DNA from 4 places in the Serratia sp. DFXYC6 genome. Region 2 is predicted to be linked to each of the others. Evidence: predicted binding sites of a transcription regulator. Region 2 holds the regulator's gene; each other region holds the start of a gene.
The links. Region 2 encodes PurR, which represses purine synthesis genes. Its sites were predicted from a motif close to CANGCAAACGTTTGCNTG; they were not measured.

Region 1: purT (formate-dependent phosphoribosylglycinamide formyltransferase) is a predicted target of PurR. The motif match lies at 2,344-2,361, and genes of this name have one in related genera.
Region 3: guaB (IMP dehydrogenase) is a predicted target of PurR. The motif match lies at 2,340-2,357, and genes of this name have one in related genera.
Region 4: cvpA (colicin V production protein) is a predicted target of PurR. The motif match lies at 2,355-2,372, and genes of this name have one in related genera.

The regions. Positions count from the first base shown of each region.
Region 1 covers NZ_JBXUNV010000001.1:1,127,202-1,131,793, forward strand. Annotated here, with positions in the region: gene AC2CGQ_RS05535 (glycosyltransferase) at 1-765, shown strand, start outside; gene AC2CGQ_RS05540 (YoaH family protein) at 836-1,075, shown strand; gene purT (formate-dependent phosphoribosylglycinamide formyltransferase) at 1,110-2,288, opposite strand; gene cspE (transcription antiterminator/RNA stability regulator CspE) at 2,535-2,744, shown strand; gene dbpA (ATP-dependent RNA helicase DbpA) at 2,892-4,274, shown strand; gene AC2CGQ_RS05560 (YebG family protein) at 4,363-4,592, shown strand, end outside.
Region 2 covers NZ_JBXUNV010000001.1:1,734,410-1,739,001, forward strand. Annotated here, with positions in the region: gene AC2CGQ_RS08380 (C40 family peptidase) at 1-707, shown strand, start outside; gene sodB (superoxide dismutase [Fe]) at 907-1,485, shown strand; gene cydH (cytochrome bd-I oxidase subunit CydH) at 1,550-1,639, opposite strand; gene purR (HTH-type transcriptional repressor PurR) at 1,964-2,989, shown strand; gene punR (DNA-binding transcriptional activator PunR) at 2,986-3,930, opposite strand; gene punC (purine nucleoside transporter PunC) at 4,054-4,592, shown strand, end outside.
Region 3 covers NZ_JBXUNV010000001.1:148,880-153,471, forward strand. Annotated here, with positions in the region: gene AC2CGQ_RS00755 (glycoside hydrolase family 31 protein) at 1-868, shown strand, start outside; gene xseA (exodeoxyribonuclease VII large subunit) at 872-2,248, opposite strand; gene guaB (IMP dehydrogenase) at 2,419-3,882, shown strand; gene guaA (glutamine-hydrolyzing GMP synthase) at 3,985-4,592, shown strand, end outside.
Region 4 covers NZ_JBXUNV010000001.1:462,203-466,794, reverse strand. Annotated here, with positions in the region: gene AC2CGQ_RS02390 (UbiX family flavin prenyltransferase) at 1-118, opposite strand, end outside; gene purF (amidophosphoribosyltransferase) at 258-1,775, opposite strand; gene cvpA (colicin V production protein) at 1,797-2,297, opposite strand; gene dedD (cell division protein DedD) at 2,532-3,269, opposite strand; gene folC (bifunctional tetrahydrofolate synthase/dihydrofolate synthase) at 3,270-4,535, opposite strand.

The sequences.
Region 1 (4,592 bases), 610 kb from region 2:
GTTGCCCAAGGCAAATATGTGGCGTTTCCCGATGCCGACGACTTGCTGGCGCCGGAGATGTATTCCACGCTGCTGGAACAGGCGGAAAAACACCAATTAGACGTGATGCAATGTAATGGCGAGCGCTATTTCACCAGCCAAGATGAATTGCAGCCGATTTTTCCCGAGGCGCGTTTGCGTACCACCGATGTGATCAGTGGCGTGCAGTGGTTTGAACGTGCGCTGAAATCGCGAAAGTTTATTCACGTTGTATGGCTGGCAATATATCGCCTCGACTTTATTCGCCAGCATCGGCTTTATTTCGAGCCGGGGTTACATCACCAGGATATTCCCTGGACGACAGAAGTCATGTTTAATGCCAAACGGGTCAAATATTTAAGTACGCCGCTGTACCGTCAACGGGTGCACGACAAGTCGATCAGTAATCGTCGTCGCATCGGTAAGGCGAACGTGGAGTATCAACGCCACTATATGAAAATCGTCGACATGCTGGAGCGGCTCAACCAGCGCTATGCGGGCACTATCGTCATTCGTCCGGCTTTCCATTGGCAAATCACCCGCGAAGCGCTGGGCATTTGCCACAGCATTCGTCGCGAGCCGGAACCGGCCGCTCAGAGTCAGATCACCGAAGAGTTCTATCAGCGTGGTATCGACAGAGCGATGTTCGCCAATGCGCGCGGCCTGAAGCAGGGGTGGCATGTCATGCTGTGGCGGCATCGCCTGAAGCAGTGGCGCAACGATAACGGCTGTTCGCAACCGGCCTGACGCACCAGACGTTGGGATCCGCCGCGTTAGCGCGTATACTCCTTCTCCCTTTTGCCGGAGAGAACGACACATGCATGCAGGTATGCCATTACTGAATCACGCGGAGCAGCAGGAAGCGGCGGATCGCATCCATCAACTGATGGAGCAGGGCATGAGCAGCGGTGAGGCCATTGCTCGCGTTGCGCAGGAAATTCGCGAGAAGCATCAGGGTGCTCAGGTTGCGGTATTGTTCGATGACGAAGACGAGCAACATGAGGCCGCACCGGAGGCGTCGCGGGATGACGATGCTGAAGAAGACGAAGACTATTGACGTTATCGGGGCCGCGCAAGCGGCCCCGTGAGTATCAGCCGTTGACCGTCACGGCGGCGGCGGCTTGTTTCGCTTGCTCCACCGCCAGTTCCGTCGTGTTCGCCGTCGCCAGCGCTACGCCCAAACGACGTTGCCCGGCGATCTCCGGTTTGCCGAACAGGCGCAGCTGGTTGTGCCCGTGCAGCGCATTTTCCAGTCCGCTGAAACGCACATCGCTGCTGGTGAGCTGCGGCAGGATCACCGCCGAAGCGGAAGGGCCGAACTGGCGGATGGCGCCAATCGGCAACCCGAGAAACGCGCGAACGTGCAGGGCGAACTCGGACAGATCCTGTGAGATCAACGTAACCATGCCGGTATCGTGCGGCCGCGGAGACACTTCGCTGAAGATCACATCGTCGCCGCAGACGAACAGCTCCACGCCGAACAGGCCGAACCCGCCCAGGGCTTTCACCACCTTCTCCGCAATAGCCTGAGCACGGCTCAACGCCGTGGCTGACATGCGCTGCGGTTGCCAGGATTCGCGATAATCTCCGTCTTCCTGACGATGGCCGATCGGCTCGCAGAAATGTACGCCGTCCACGGCGCTGATGGTCAGCAACGTAATTTCAAAATCAAATCTTACCAACCCTTCGACGATCACCCGGCCGCCGCCGGCGCGTCCACCCTGTTGCGCGTAATCCCAGGCGCTTTGCAGCTGCTCAGGCGCGCGGATCAGGCTTTGCCCTTTGCCGGAAGAACTCATCACCGGTTTGACGATGCACGGGTAGCCGATGTGCTCGACCGCCTGCCGGAAAGCCGCTTCGCTGTCGGCAAAGCGATAGCTGGAGGTGGGCAGGCCAAGTTCTTCCGCCGCCAGACGGCGGATGCCTTCGCGGTTCATGGTCAGGCGCGTGGCTTCGGCGCAGGGCACCACGCGGTGGCCCTGACGTTCAAGTTCCACCAGCATGGCGGTGGCGATCGCTTCGATTTCGGGAACGATATAGTCCGGCCGCTCTTGTTCGATAACGGCTTTCAACGCGTCACCGTCCAGCATATTGATGACGTGACTGCGGTGCGCCACATGCATGGCGGGGGCGTCGGCATAGCGATCGACGGCGATCACTTCCAGACCGAGGCGCTGGCATTCAATGGCGACTTCTTTACCCAGCTCCCCGGAGCCGAGCAACATAACGCGGGTGGCGGAAGGGCGCAGGGCGGTTCCAATCGTTAACATAGTTTCGTACCTGGATCGGTGAAAGTAAGCGGATTGATGATCGGCGGGCAGTATATACGAAAACGATTGCGTTCACAGCCACCGCGCCAGGTTTGTTGCTAACTTACTGTTTTTATAACAAGCAGAAATATTTGCCCTGCCTGGGCGATTGTGCGTTAATAAGCGACGGCGAAAGAAGGCCTATATATAGCAAGGTTTTCGCGTCTCGTGCCGTCAAGGCAGGTTTATCAAGTAAAGGAAACACAAATGAGCAAGATCACTGGTCACGTTAAATGGTTCAACGAAAGCAAAGGTTTCGGCTTCATCACGCCTGCCGACGGCTCTAAAGACGTTTTCGTTCATTTTTCCGCTATCGTTAGCGATGGTTTCAAGACTCTGGCTGAAGGCCAGCAGGTTGAATTCTCCATCCAGGACAGCCAACGTGGCCCAGCTGCAGCCAACGTCGTTGCGATTTAACGACTGAGCCGCCAAGAAACCCGCCGCCGGCGGGTTTTTTTATGCCCGCAGCCCGTAACGCCGCCCATCTCTGTTATCATTTACCGCTGATTCGGCGCCAACCTGCGGGCGCGCCGCCATTCCATTCGTCTTATAAGAGTTATCGCCGTGAGCACAGTTTCTTTTTCTTCTCTGCCTCTGCCAGCCGAACAGTTGGCCAACCTCAACGAACTGGGGTACGCCAAAATGACGCCGGTGCAGGCCGCCGCGTTGCCCGCTATCCTGCAAGGGCGAGACGTGCGCGCCAAGGCGAAAACCGGCAGCGGCAAAACGGCGGCATTCGGCATTGGCTTGCTGAATAACATCGTCGTTACTCAGGTTGCCACGCAGGCGCTGGTGCTCTGCCCCACTCGCGAGTTGGCCGATCAGGTGAGCAAAGAGCTGCGTCGCCTGGCGCGTTTCACGCAAAACATCAAAATTCTGACGCTGTGCGGTGGCCAACCGATGGGGCCGCAGCTCGACTCGCTGGTGCACGCGCCACACATCGTGGTGGGGACGCCGGGGCGCATTCAGGAGCATCTGCGCAAGAAAACGCTGCTGCTGGACGAGCTGAAGGTGTTGGTGCTGGATGAGGCCGACCGCATGTTGGATATGGGTTTCGCCGACGATATCGACGATGTGATCAGCTACACGCCGCCGCAGCGTCAGACGCTGTTGTTTTCCGCCACTTATCCGGCGGGCATCGAACGCATCAGCGAGCGTGTTCAGCGTCAGCCGCTGAGCGTCGAAGTGGACGATGACGAAGCGCAGACCGCTATCGAACAACGCTTTTATGAGACTACGCGCGAGCAGCGTCCGGCGCTCCTGGTGTCGGCCATTCGCTACCATCAACCCGCGTCCTGCGTGGTGTTCTGCAATACCAAGCGCGATTGTCAGACAGTGCTTGAGGCCCTGGAGGCCCGCGGCATCAGCGCGCTGGCGCTGCATGGCGATCTGGAGCAGCGCGACCGCGATCAGGTGTTGGTGCGCTTCGCCAATCGCAGTTGCCGAGTGTTGGTGGCGACCGACGTCGCCGCTCGCGGGCTGGACATCAAAGAGCTGGAGCTGGTGGTTAACTACGAACTGGCGTTCGATCCCGAAGTGCATGTGCACCGTATCGGCCGCACCGGCCGCGCCGGCATGAGCGGGCTGGCGATCAGCCTGTGCACGCCGCAGGAGATGGCGCGGGCGCATGCGATTGAAGACTACCTGCAGATGACCGTCGATTGGGCGCCGGTGTCCGAGCTGAGCGGGGCGGCCAACGGCTCGCTGGAGGCAGAGATGGTGACGCTGTGCATCGACGGCGGCCGCAAGGCGAAGATCCGTCCCGGCGATATCCTTGGCGCGCTGACCGGCGATGCCGGGCTGACGGCGGCGGAAGTGGGCAAGATCGACATGTTCCCGGTGCATGCCTACGTCGCGATCCGTAAAGCCAGCGCGCGCAAGGCGTTGCAACAGCTGCAACAGGGCAAAATCAAAGGCAAGAGCTGCAAGGTGCGGCTGCTGAAATAAGCCGAAGGCGGGCGGCGGTTTGCCCTCCCGCCATTATCTATTTATACTGTATGTAATTACAGTTATTTGAGTATTTGAGGACGCACGCATGGCGGTTGAAGTTAAATATGTGGTGGTGAGAAACGGTGAGGAAAAAATGACTTTCGCGAGCAAGAAAGAAGCCGACGCCTACGACAAAATGCTGGATCTGGCGGATAACCTCGGAGAGTGGCTGCAACAGGCGCCGCTGAACCTGGACGACGAACAGCGCGAAGGGCTGAGCTTCTTCCTGGCAGAGAATAAAGATGCGCTGGGTCTGATTCTGCGCGGCGCTTCACC
Region 2 (4,592 bases):
ATGAAGCGCGGCCCGATGACCGCAGAAAAAAGAAAGCGGATAAAGCCGCCAAAAAAGCCAAAGTGACGGCCCCCGAGAAAAAAACCAAGACCGCCAAGGCCAAAAGCGAGAAAAGCGCGAAAAAGATCGTCAGCGCCAAACCCAAGGCCAAAGCGCAGAAAACCGCCAAGATTAAAGTCACCCCGCCGAAAAAGGGCTATAAAAAAGGCTATGGCCGCCACCGCGACGCCGGTATGGCCACCGCCAAACTGGCGCGTGAAGAAAAGCCGTTAAAACTCAGCCCGGCGCACAAAAAACGTTACCAGCATGCCAAACAGACCGCGATGGCCAAGCTGATGGATCAGATGGGCAAGCCTTACCGCTGGGGCGGCAGCTCGCCGCGCACCGGCTTCGACTGCAGCGGCCTTATCTATTACGCCTATAAGGACGTGGTGAAAATCAAGATGCCGCGCACCGCCAACGAAATGTATCACCTTCGCGACGCGGCGCCGATCAAGAAAAGCGAACTGGAAAGCGGCGATTTGGTGTTCTTCCGCATCAACAACCGCGGCGTGGCGGACCATGTCGGCGTCTATCTCGGCAACGGCAAATTCATCCAGTCGCCGCGCACCGGCGAAGAGATCCGCATCAGCCAGCTCGACAACGATTATTGGCAAAACCATTACATCGGCGCACGCCGCGTAGTGACGCCGAAAACCATCCGTTAATTCCCTGTTCTGCGCGGTTGCGGCCCCGGTCGCAACCGCCTGCTCAAGCTATCGCCCATCGCACTCCCCCACGCGCATTTCTCGCTTTTCCTCCTGTTTTTTATGATGAAAATTGTTAAGATTGAATGACCACAATAAAAAACGGCCCATCTGGCTCCCGCCTGGGCGGGAAGAAAGTGGCGCTGTAAAGGAGGAAGCAATGTCGTTTGAATTACCTGCATTACCGTATGAGAAAAACGCGCTCGAGCCGCACATCTCCGCCGAGACCCTGGAATACCACTACGGCAAACACCACAATACCTACGTGGTTAACCTGAACAACCTGGTGAAAGGCAGCGAGTTCGAGGGCAAATCGCTCGAAGAGATCATCAAGACCTCCAACGGCGGCGTGTTCAACAACGCCGCGCAGGTGTGGAACCACACCTTCTACTGGCACTGCCTGTCGCCACAGGGCGGCGGTGAACCGCAGGGCGAACTGGCGGCGGCGATCGTCAAATCCTTCGGCTCTTTCGCTGCGTTCAAAGAGCAGTTCACCGATGCCGCCGTGAAAAACTTCGGCGCCGGCTGGACCTGGCTGGTGAAAAAACCAGACGGTGCGCTGGCGATCGTCAACACCTCCAACGCGGCAACTCCGCTGACCGGTGAAGATAAACCGCTGCTGACCGTTGACGTGTGGGAACACGCGTATTACATCGATTACCGCAATGCGCGTCCAAAATACCTGGAAAACTTCTGGGCGTTGGTCAACTGGAAATTTGCGGCGGAAAACCTGGCGTAAACGCAGGCCTTGCCGAAGTGACGAGGCGCAGCCAGGCTGCGCCTTTTTTAAAACCGGCGGGAGATCAGTTCAACGCGGCGACAAAGCTGAAAGCGATGATCATCGCCAACGCGCCGACGGTAGTGAACAGAGACATCTTCAGATCGGTATCCATGACAACTCCTTTAAAATGGGCTTTCCTAAGGATAAAAGGCGCACAATTAGTACGTCAAATCATTTTCCCACAGTTCGCCGATAAAATCTTGTTATCATTTCCCGGTTTATAATCTCGATTACCTCTTCCACTTTTGTTCAATATGCGACAAAATTCGCAGTTCACAACTGCGTACCGGCATCCATGCCCCTCCTGATTAAGCGCTGAAGACTTCAACACACTAAAAACTCAGTTTTCGCTTCTCTGGAGAAGGATCTACGTAGGCAAACGATTAACATCACACTTACATGCTGTAAACATGTGAGTTCAGGAGTCATTCCTTACATGGCAACGATTAAAGATGTGGCCAAACGCGCGGGCGTTTCCACCACCACCGTTTCGCACGTCATCAATAAGACTCGTTTCGTCGCCGAAGAGACCAAAGCGGCCGTGTGGGCCGCGATCAAAGAGCTGCACTACTCGCCGAGCGCCGTGGCGCGCAGCCTGAAAGTCAATCACACCAAGTCTATCGGTCTGCTGGCCACCTCGAGCGAAGCGCCCTATTTTGCCGAAGTGATCGAGGCGGTGGAAAACAGCTGCTACAGCAAAGGTTACACCCTGATCCTGTGCAACTCGCACAACAATCTGGACAAGCAGCGCGCCTACCTGGCGATGCTGGCGCAAAAGCGCGTCGACGGCCTGCTGGTCATGTGTTCCGAATACCCGGATCAACTGCTGGGCATGCTGGAGGACTACCGTAATATCCCGATGGTGGTGATGGACTGGGGCGCTGCGCGCGGCGACTTCACCGACACCATCATCGATAACGCGTTCGAAGGCGGCTATCTGGCCGGCCGTTACCTGATCGAGCGCGGTCACCGCGATATCGGCGCCATCCCGGGCCAGCTGTCGCGCAACACCGGCGGCGGCCGTCATCAGGGCTTTATGAAGGCGCTGCAGGAAGCGCATATCGACATTCGCGAAGAGTGGATCGTCCAGGGTGACTTCGAGCCGGAGTCCGGCTACAAGGCGATGCACCAAATCCTGTCGCAAAAACAGCGGCCGACCGCGGTATTTTGCGGCGGCGACATCATGGCGATGGGCGCCATCTGCGCCGCTGATGAGCTGGGGCTGCGAGTGCCGCAGGATATTTCCGTGATCGGCTATGACAACGTGCGCAACGCCCGCTACTTCACTCCAGCGCTGACCACCATTCACCAGCCTAAAGAGCGCCTGGGAGAAATGGCCTTCACCATGCTGCTGGATCGCATCATCAGCAAGCGCGAAGAATCGCAGGTGATCGAAGTGCATCCGAAGCTGGTGGAACGCCGTTCGGTCGCCGACGGTCCGTTCATCGACTACCGCCGCTAATCCCCTGAGCCGGAAGCCTGCACGGCTTCCGGCGCCGCCTCGCTCAGCCACTCCTGATTCAGCGTCTCGCCATCGCCCAGATACGCCAGCAGCCAACTCATCGCCGGCGACGGTTTATCCTGCTGCCAGGTCAGGCAGCAAGGGCTGGCGGGAAACGGCTGCTGCAGCTGCAACGCCTTCAGCTCACCGCGCTGCACCAGCGGCAGCGCCCGATGCGCCGGCATCATGCCGACGCACAGCCCGGCGCACAGACAGTCGAGCGCCGATGTCCAGTCCGGCACCACCAGCCGCCGCTGGTTATCCAGCGTCCAGGTGACGCGCTTGGGCAGATTGCGCGAGGTGTCTTCCAGACAAAGCGCAGGGTACGGCCTCAACCGATCGTCATTTAACGGCCCTGCCAGCTGCGCCAGCGGATGCTGTGGGCTGACTACGCACAGCCAGTTCATGTAGCCCATATCGCGGAAGGCAAAGCCGCCGCCGACCGGCACCGCGCGCGTGGCGCCGATCGCCATGTCCACCCTGCCGTCCACCAACGCATCCCAAACGCCGTTGAACACTTCGGGTTGCAGCATCAGTTCAACATCGGGGAAATGGCGGTAGAAATCCAGCACCAGCTGGCGGCTGCGCTGGGGTTTGACGATGATGTCGACTGCGATATTCAGCTGGCCGCGCCACCCGTTGGCCACCTGCTGACAGTGGCGACGGGTGTCGAGCATTTTTTTGATAACAACTCTCGCATCCTTGATAAACAGCGCGCCGGCCGGCGTCAACTCCACATCACGGTGACGCCGCTCAAACAGCGGCACCGCAAGCCATTGTTCCAGTTGCCGCACGGTATAGCTCACCGCCGACGGCACCCGGTGCAGCTCCTGCGCCGCCGCGCTGAAACTGCCGGTGCGCGCGACCGCGTCAACAACTTCAAGAGAATATTCAGACCACATCGCTTTGCCTTCAATTTTTTTAACAGCACTTTGCAAATATTACCGTTTCACAAGCAGAGATCCAGCCGGATACACTGGCCGGCGCTAAAAACCTGCGACACTAAAATATTAACGAGAAATACCATGCGAAATTCTTTTGGCTTTATGTTCTACCTCGCCGGCCTGAGCATGCTGGGTTATCTGGCGACCGATATGTACCTGCCCGCCTTCGGCGCCATGCGGGAGGAACTGCAAATTTCCGCCGGCGCGGTCAGCGCCAGCCTGAGCATCTTTCTGGCCGGCTTCGCCTTCGCGCAACTGCTGTGGGGGCCCCTCTCCGACCGACTGGGCCGCAAACCGGTATTATTGATTGGCCTGACGCTGTTCGCGCTCGGCTGCCTGGGCATGCTGTGGGTAGAAAATGCCGTGCAGCTCTGGATACTGCGCTTTATTCAGGCCGTCGGCGTCTGTTCCGCCACCGCCATCTGGCAAGCGCTGGTGGTCGACCGCTATCGCGAAGGCCAGGCCAACCGCGTGTTCGCCACCATCATGCCGCTGGTGGCGCTGTCACCAGCGCTGGCGCCGCTGCTTGGCGCCTGGCTGCTGAACCACGCCAGCTGGCGTGCGATCTTCGCCGCGCTGTTGGTGATCACCGCACTGCTGCTGCTGCCGACGCTGCTGCT
Region 3 (4,592 bases), 1.6 Mb from region 2:
CAACATTCGCATGGGGCTGGGCATGAGCCTGTCCGGCTTGTATAACCTCGGTCACGACGTCGGCGGCTTCTCCGGCGACAAGCCGGACGCGGAGCTGCTGGTGCGCTGGGTACAAAACGGCGTGATGCATCCGCGTTTCACCATTCACTCCTGGAACGACGACGCCACGGTCAATGAGCCCTGGATGTACCCGGCCGCTACCCCGGCGGTGCGCGAGGCGATCAACCTGCGTTACCGGCTGCTGCCGTATTTCTACACCCTGTTGTGGCAGGCCTGCGCCGACGACGAGCCGATGCTGCGCCCGACTTTTCTCGATCACGAACAGGATGCGCGCACCTTTGGCGAAAACGACGATTTTCTGATCGGCCGCGATCTGCTGGTGGCCAGCGTGGTGGAGCCGGGGCAACGTCGCCGTTCGGTATATCTGCCGGATAATGGCGAAGGCTGGTACTGCTTCTACAGCGGCCAGTGGTTCGGCGGCGGGCAGACGGTGACGCTGGCGGCGCCGTTGGAGCGTCTGCCGCTGCTGGTGCGCGCCGGGGCGGCGCTGCCGCTGTCGCAGCGGCTGGCGCATGTGGACGTGGCCGCCGACGATCGGCGCGAGCTGCGGCTGTTTCCGCTCAAGGGGGGCGGCGTGAGCAGCGGGCTGTTGTTTGAGGACGACGGCGAAAGCGACGGTTGGCGGCAGGGCGATGCGCTGTGGCTGCGCTGGGAAATGCGCTGCGACCATCAGCGCATCATGCTGGACATCGCGACGGAAGGGCGTTTTCGTCCGGCCTGGCGCACGCTGACGCTCAGCCTGCCGGAAGGCGAAACGCGCGCGCTGTGGGTGAACGGCGAACCGGGCGAGCGTTTTACGCTGGAGTAGGGCTTACTCGGCCGCGCGCTTCTTGCGCGGCTTTTTAGCGACGGTGATGGTTTTCACCTCGCTTTCCACCCAACCATCCTGCAGGCGGGTTTTCAGCAGTTCGCCGACCTGCGCCTGCTTGGTGGTTTTCAGCAGCTCGCCGCGCGGAGTTTGCGTCACGCTGTAGCCGCGTGCCAGCGTCGCCAGCGGGCTGACGGTCTCCAGCTGGCTGCAGGCCACGCCGAAGCGCTGGCGGTAGGCGTTGAGCTGCCGCTCCATCGCCTGCTGCAGACGGTATTCCTGCTGCTGCACGCGCTGTTGGTAGCGGTGAATGCGGCCCTGCGGCTGCACCTGCGCCAGCCGCTGCTGGGCGCGCTCGCTGCGGCGGGCGGCCAGGCGCAGCTGTTGCTGCATGCCGTCTTCCATCCGGCGCTGCAGCTTGAACAGCAGCGTCTGCTGACGCGCCAGGCGCAGATGCGGATGCTGCTGCTGTAAACGGTGGTGAATGCGGGTGAACTGCTGCTGGCGCTGCGCCAGGTAGTAATCCATCGCCATCTCCAGCCGCTGCTGCTGCGACTGCAGCTGGCGCAACAGCTCAAGCTGATTGCGGCTCACCAGTTCGGCGGCGGCGGATGGGGTCGGCGCGCGCAGGTCGGCAACGAAGTCGGCGATGGTGACGTCGGTTTCATGGCCGACGGCGCTGACGATCGGAATGCGGCTGGCGAAGATCGCTCGCGCCACGCGTTCGTCGTTGAAGCTCCACAGATCCTCCAGCGAACCGCCGCCGCGGCCGACGATCAGCACGTCGCATTCATCGCGGCGGTTGGCGGCCTCGATGGCGCGCACGATCTGCATCGGCGCTTCGGCGCCCTGCACCGAGGTGGGGTAGATGACGATCGGCAGCGACGGATCGCGCCGCTGCAACACCTGCAGAATATCGTGCAGCGCCGCGCCGCTGGCGGAGGTGATCACCCCGACGCGTTTGGCCGGCGCGGGCAGCGGCTGCTTGAACTGCTGATCGAACAGCCCTTCGGCGCTCAGGCGCTGTTTCAGCTGCTCGAACTGTTGCTGCAGCAGGCCGTCGCCGGCGGGCTGCATGCTCTCGGCGATCAGCTGGTAGTCGCCGCGCGGTTCATACAGAGTGATGCTGGCGCGCACCAGGACCTGTTGGCCGTTTTGCGGCCGGAAGGTGACGCGGCGGTTGCTGTTGCGGAACATCGCGCAGCGCACCTGGGCGCGATCGTCTTTCAGCGTGAAATACCAGTGGCCGGAGGCGGGCTGGGAGAGGTTGGAGATCTCGGCGGAGAGCCAAATCTGCCCCATTTCCCTTTCCAGCAGTTGGCGAACCGTCTGATTGAGGCGGCTTACGGTAAAAATGGAAGGCGAAACAGGTAGCGACATGTGACCCAGATCAAATTTCAAAACAATCACTTAATTGGTCGATACTACATGGCTGAAAAAGGTAATCAAGACTTTTTGTAAGAAAGTGCTGGAGGCAACCGATTCCGCTCTGTATAATGCCGCGGCAATATTTTATCTTTTTCACAGCCCACCCTGGTGAGATATTGCCCATGCTACGTATCGCTAAAGAAGCTCTGACGTTTGACGACGTCCTCCTGGTTCCAGCCCACTCCACGGTTCTGCCTAACACCGCAGAGCTCGGCACTCAACTGACCAAAACCATCCGCCTGAACATCCCTATGCTGTCCGCAGCCATGGATACCGTTACCGAATCCGGCCTGGCCATCGCGCTGGCGCAGGAAGGCGGCCTGGGCTTCATCCACAAAAACATGTCCATCGAGCGCCAGGCTGAAGAAGTCAGCCGCGTGAAGAAACATGAAAGCGGCGTAGTCACCGACCCGCAGACCGTTACTCCGGCCACCACGCTGCAGGAAGTGAAAGAGCTGACCGCGCGCAACGGCTTCGCCGGTTATCCGGTCGTTACCGAAGACAACGAGCTGGTCGGCATCATCACCGGCCGCGACGTGCGTTTCGTGACCGATCTGACCCAGCCGGTCACTGCGGTGATGACGCCGAAAGATCGCCTGGTCACCGTGAAAGAAGGTGAAGCGCGCGACGTGGTGCTGCAGAAGATGCACGAAAAGCGCGTAGAAAAAGCGCTGGTGGTGGACGACAGCTTCCACCTGCTGGGCATGATCACCGTTAAAGACTTCCAGAAAGCGGAACGTAAGCCGAACGCCTGTAAAGACGAGCACGGCCGTCTGCGCGTGGGCGCGGCGGTCGGCGCCGGCGCCGGCAACGAAGAGCGCGTCGACGCGTTGGTGGCGGCAGGCGTTGACGTGCTGCTGATCGACTCCTCGCACGGCCACTCCGAAGGCGTGTTGCAGCGCATTCGCGAAACCCGCGCCAAATACCCGGATCTGCAGATCGTCGGCGGCAACGTCGCGACCGCCGCGGGCGCCAAAGCGCTGGCTGAAGCCGGCGTGAGCGCGGTGAAAGTGGGTATCGGCCCTGGCTCCATCTGCACCACCCGCATCGTGACCGGCGTGGGCGTGCCGCAGATCACCGCCATCGCCGACGCGGTGGAAGCACTGGAAGGCACCGGCATTCCGGTTATCGCCGACGGCGGCATCCGCTTCTCCGGCGATATCGCCAAAGCGATCGCCGCGGGCGCCTCTTGCGTGATGGTTGGCTCCATGCTGGCGGGCACCGAAGAATCTCCGGGCGAAATCGAGCTGTATCAGGGCCGTTCGTTCAAATCTTACCGCGGCATGGGCTCGTTGGGCGCGATGTCCAAAGGCTCTTCCGACCGTTACTTCCAGACCGATAACGCCGCGGACAAACTGGTGCCGGAAGGTATCGAAGGCCGCGTGGCCTATAAAGGCATGCTGAAAGCCATCGTGCACCAGCAGATGGGCGGCCTGCGCTCCTGCATGGGCCTGACCGGCTGCGCCACCATCGACGATCTGCGCACCAAGGCGGAGTTCGTGCGCATCAGCGGCGCCGGCATTCAGGAAAGCCACGTGCACGACGTGACCATCACCAAAGAGTCACCGAACTACCGCATGGGCTAATGCCTTAACCTCTCCTGAGTGAGAGGCCGGGGTGGGGCGCCAAGCCCCATCCCGAAACACACATTTTCGCTCTTTTTCTCTTGTTGCTGGAATTCGCCTCACATGACACAAAATATCCATAAGCATCGCATCCTGATACTGGACTTCGGTTCGCAATACACCCAACTGGTCGCCCGCCGCGTGCGCGAAATCGGCGTTTACTGCGAACTGTGGGCCTGGGACGTTAGCGAAGCGCAGATCCGCGAATTCAACCCAAGCGGCATCATCCTGTCCGGCGGCCCGGAAAGCACCACCGAAGCCGGCAGCCCGCGCGCCCCGGACTACGTGTTCAACGCCGGCGTGCCGGTGCTGGGCGTGTGCTACGGCATGCAGACCATGGCGATGCAGCTGGGCGGCCATGTGCAGGGCTCCAACGAACGCGAGTTCGGCTACGCGCAGGTGGAAATCGTCAACGAGAGCGCGCTGCTGCGCGACATCGAAGACGCCATCAGCCCGGCCGGCAAACCGCTGCTGGACGTGTGGATGAGCCACGGCGACAAAGTGACCGCGATCCCGTCCGACTTCGTGACCGTCGCCAGCACCGACACCTGCCCGTTCGCCATTATGGCCAACGAAGAAAAACGCTTCTACGGCGTGCAGTTCCACCCGGAAGTGACCCACACCCGTCAGGGCCAGCGCATGCTGGAGCGCTTCGTACTGGACATCTGCCA
Region 4 (4,592 bases), 1.3 Mb from region 2:
CAGCGTTGCTCATCACCAGATGGGTTTCCACCTCTGCGACGTCGCGCAAAACCTGTAACAGGCGCACGCCGTAGATCGCGCCGCTGGCGCCGGAAATGCCGATGATGAGTCGTTTCATGAAAAATGGCCTCTGCCGTAAAAAGTAAAAAATAAGATCAGGCAGACTTTGCCGCAATGGCGAGGGATAAGCAAGTTCACAGGAGCAAGGCGCACCGCCGCAGACGCGGCGATGCCCCCTGATGGATCAACGCAGGCGGTTAGCCTTCGTTATGCAGTTCCAGATTTTCCGCTTCGGTTTGTCCCCGCAGCGCCTTGGCGTCGTCGTTACGCAGCGACTCCAGGTATTCCAGATAGCTTTGATCGACGTCTTTGGTCACGTAGATGCCGTTGAATACCGAGCATTCGAACTGGGTGATGTCCGGGTTTTCTTCACGCACCGCTTCGATCAGATCGTCGAGGTCCTGGAAGATCAGCCCATCGGCGCCGATGATTTGGCGGATTTCATCCACTTCGCGCCCGTGGGCGATCAGTTCGTTGGCGCTCGGCATGTCGATACCGTAGACGTTAGGGAAACGCACTTCCGGCGCGGCGGAAGCCAGGTACACGCGCTTGGCGCCCGCTTCGCGCGCCATCTCGACGATCTGCTCTGAAGTCGTGCCGCGCACGATGGAATCATCCACCAACAGCACGTTCTTGTCGCGGAACTCGGCGCGGTTGGCGTTCAGCTTGCGGCGCACCGACTGACGACGCGCCTGCTGGCCCGGCATGATAAAGGTGCGGCCGACGTAGCGGTTCTTCACAAAGCCCTGGCGGTAGGGTTTGTCGAGAATGCGCGCGATCTCCAGCGCGATGTCGCAGGAGGTTTCCGGGATCGGGATCACCACGTCGATGTCCAGATCTTCCCATTCGCGGGCAATCTTCTCACCCAGCTTCTGGCCCATGCGCACGCGGGCGCTGTAGACCGAGATCTTGTCCATAAAGGAGTCCGGGCGCGCGAAATAGACGTATTCGAACAGGCACGGATTGGTTTTCGGATTCTCTGCGCACTGGCGGGTGAACAACTGGCCCTTGGTGGTGATGTACACCGCTTCGCCCGGCGCCACGTCGCGCAGGAATTCAAAGCCCAGGGTATCCAGCGCCACGCTCTCGGAAGCCACCATATACTCGCTGCGGCCATCTTCCAGCGTGCGCTTGCCGATCACCAGCGGACGAATGCCGTACGGGTCGCGGAACGCCAGCAGGCCGTGGCCGATAATCATCGCCACGCAGGCGTAAGCGCCGCGCAGTTGCTGATGCATGGCGGCGACCGCGGTAAAGATGTTGTCGGCCTCCAGCGGATAATGCGGGAAGCGATCCAGCTCGCTGGCCAGCACGTTCAGCAGGATTTCCGAGTCGGAGGTGGTGTTGACATGGCGGCGGCCGCTTTCGAACAGCTTTTGGCGCAGCTCATGGGCGTTGGTCAGGTTGCCATTGTGGGCCAGCGTAATGCCGAACGGCGAGTTGACGTAGAAAGGCTGGGCCTCAGAGGCGCTCGAGCTGCCGGCCGTCGGGTAACGCACATGGCCAATGCCCATGTTGCCCTGCAAGCGTTGCATATGGCGCGCCTCAAATACATCCTTCACCAGGCCGTTGGCTTTGCGCAAACGGAACCCGTTGTGGGCGTCAATGGTGACGATGCCTGCGGCATCCTGGCCACGGTGCTGAAGCACCGTCAGCGCATCATAAATCGACTGGTTTACCGGCATGAAACCGGCGATACCGACAATACCGCACATGTTGTCTTTTCCTCATCAGCGCTACCGCCCCGGCAATTGGGTCGGCAAGAAACTCGACGTGCTCTGCAGGTAGTCAAAGAACCACCTGATGACGTAACTGAACTGGGGAATGAGCTGCGACTGTTTCCAGTCGGCACTCTGTGAAAAGCCGGTAAAGGTATCCAGGAAGAACAGGATCGCCGCGACGATCAATACTCCGCGCAGCGCGCCGAAGCAGATGCCCAACACCCGGTCGGTGCCCGACAACCCGGTTTTCTCTACCAGTGAGCTAATCACATAGTTAACAATAGCCCCTACGATCAAGGTCGCGATGAACAAAATCGCGATCGCGATGCCGTTTCGCACCAGTTCATCTTCAAAACGAGTGAAATAGACCGCAAGGTAAGAGTAGAAATGGCTGGCAACAAAAAACGCACATCCCCATGTCACAAGTGACAATGCTTCGCGAACAAACCCTCGGATCAGGCTCACCAGAGCCGAAAATCCAATCACCGCTATAATGACGTAATCAATCCAGACCATGAACTATTCCAATGATGAATCGCCCCTGCATCCAATTCGCGGCGAATTCTAACAGAAAAAGAAAACGTTTGCGTAGGGGATTTCCTACCACGTTACAAATAAAAAGCGGCGATCAAAAAATTCCCAATCGCCGCGCCTACATAGGTGATTTCGCCTGTAAAAGGCGCGGTTTTTCTCGCTTTCTCTCCACCACTCCTTAATTCAGGGGCGCATCGTGCTGCGCCCCTGCGGGGTTTAACGGCCGTACGGCTTCACCTGCCCGCTCAGCCCGCTGATCGAGTTCAGCGACGGCAGCGCCGCCTGCAGCTTCTGCTTGGAGGCATCCGGGCCGACGTAGATGCGGGTGATCTGCCCCTGCACCGGCGTTGACGGCACGGTAAAGGCGCGATAGCCCGAGAGGCGCAGCGAGGCGACAATCTCGTTCGCCTTGGCGGCATTTTTCAACGCCCCGAGCTGCACAACGTAGGCTTGCCCGGCCGGCGCTTTTTCTTCCGCCGGTTTCGGCTGCGGCGTCGGTTCAGGTTTCGGCGTCGGCTCCGGCTTCGGTACCGGCTTCACTTCCACCGGTTTCGGTTGCGGCGCCGGTTTCGGTTTCACTTCCACCGGTTTGGTTTCTACCGGTTTCGGCTTGGGCTGCGGCACCGGCTGAGGACGCGTCTCGACCGGTGGCGGCGCCACCTGCGCCGGCTGCTGAGCACCTTGCCGCACCGCCTGCTGCGCCGCCGCTTCGTTGGCCGCCTGCTGTTCGACCAGCGCGCCCGCCCCTTCCGGCGGCTGCGCCGGTAGCGGTTGTGTCACCGGTGGCAGCACGTCGTTCTCTTCGACGTCGCCCGCCTTCGGCACCAACGGAATGGCCGCGAATTCATCCTCGTAATGCTTCTTTTTACCGTCCAGCAACCCTGGCAGGATGATCACCCCCAGCGCCACCAGAATCACGGTTCCGACCAGTCGGTTCTGAAATTTACTCGCCACTCACACTCCCCGCATCTCGTCTGACGCCGCCATCACCTGCGCCACGGTGTGGAACGATCCACAGACGATCACAATATCCTGTTTATCAGCATCCTGCATAGCCTGCCGCCAGGCAGTTTCGACATCATTAAAGCGGCGCGGTTCCGTCAGATGTTGCGCCAGCTGTTCGACGCTGGCGCCGCGCGGCCCGTCGAGCGGCGCGCAGTACCATTCATCCACCTGCTCGCTGAGGCAGGCCAGCGTGCCGGCGATGTCCTTATCCGACAGCATGCCCACCACCGCGCGCACCTTGCCGCCGTTGCGCGGCAGTTTGGCCAGACGCCCGGCCAGATAGCCGGCGGCGTGCGGATTGTGCGCCACATCGAGGATCAGCGTCGGCTCACGCCGCACGATCTGGAAGCGCCCAGGCAGCGTCGCCTGCTGCAGGCCGGTGAAAATCGCGCGTTCGTCGATTTCCAGCGGAGAACAGTTGAGCGCCGCCAACGCGGTAGCGGCGTTGGCCAGCGGTACGTTCGGCGTCGGCAGATCGGTCAGCAGCGTGTCGCCGCCCTGCCACTGCCAGCGATCGCCCTGCTCGCTGAAGCGCCAGGCTTCGCCGCGGCGAGACAGCGGCGCGCCCAGCGTTTCGGCAACCTGGCGAATGCTGTCCGGCATGTCGGGTTCACCGACCACCGCCGGTTTGCCGCTGCGAAAAATACCGGCCTTTTCACGGCCGATGCTTTCGCGATCGTTACCCAGCCAGTCGGTGTGATCGAGCGCAATGCTGGTGATCACCGCCACGCTCGGATCGACGATGTTGGTGGCGTCGAGGCGCCCGCCCAGGCCCACTTCCAGGATCACCACGTCGAGCCGCGCCTGTTTGAACAGCTGCAGCGCCGACAGGGTGCCGAATTCGAAATAGGTCAGCGACGTTTCGCCGCGGCCGGCTTCAATGGCGGCGAACGAGCGGCTGTGCTCCGCTTCGCTCAGCTCTTCCCCCTGAATGCGCACGCGTTCGGTATAGCGCACCAGATGCGGCGAACTGTAGACGCCGACGCGCAGGCCGGCGGCCAGCAGAATAGCTTCAAGGGTGCGACAGGTGGTGCCTTTGCCGTTGGTGCCGGCAACGGTGAACACCGTGGGTGCGGGGGTCAGTAAATCCAGATGCGCCGCGACGCGCTGTACGCGCTCAAGGCCGAGTTCGATCGCCTGGCTGTGCAGACGTTCCAGATAATAAAGCCACGAGCTTAATGGCGACGTGGCTTGGGGAATTTGGTGGTTTTGCATGAGTCCCATCACTGAACTTGGGTTCATTAATCCATCAGGGCACCACCCTCACCGCGG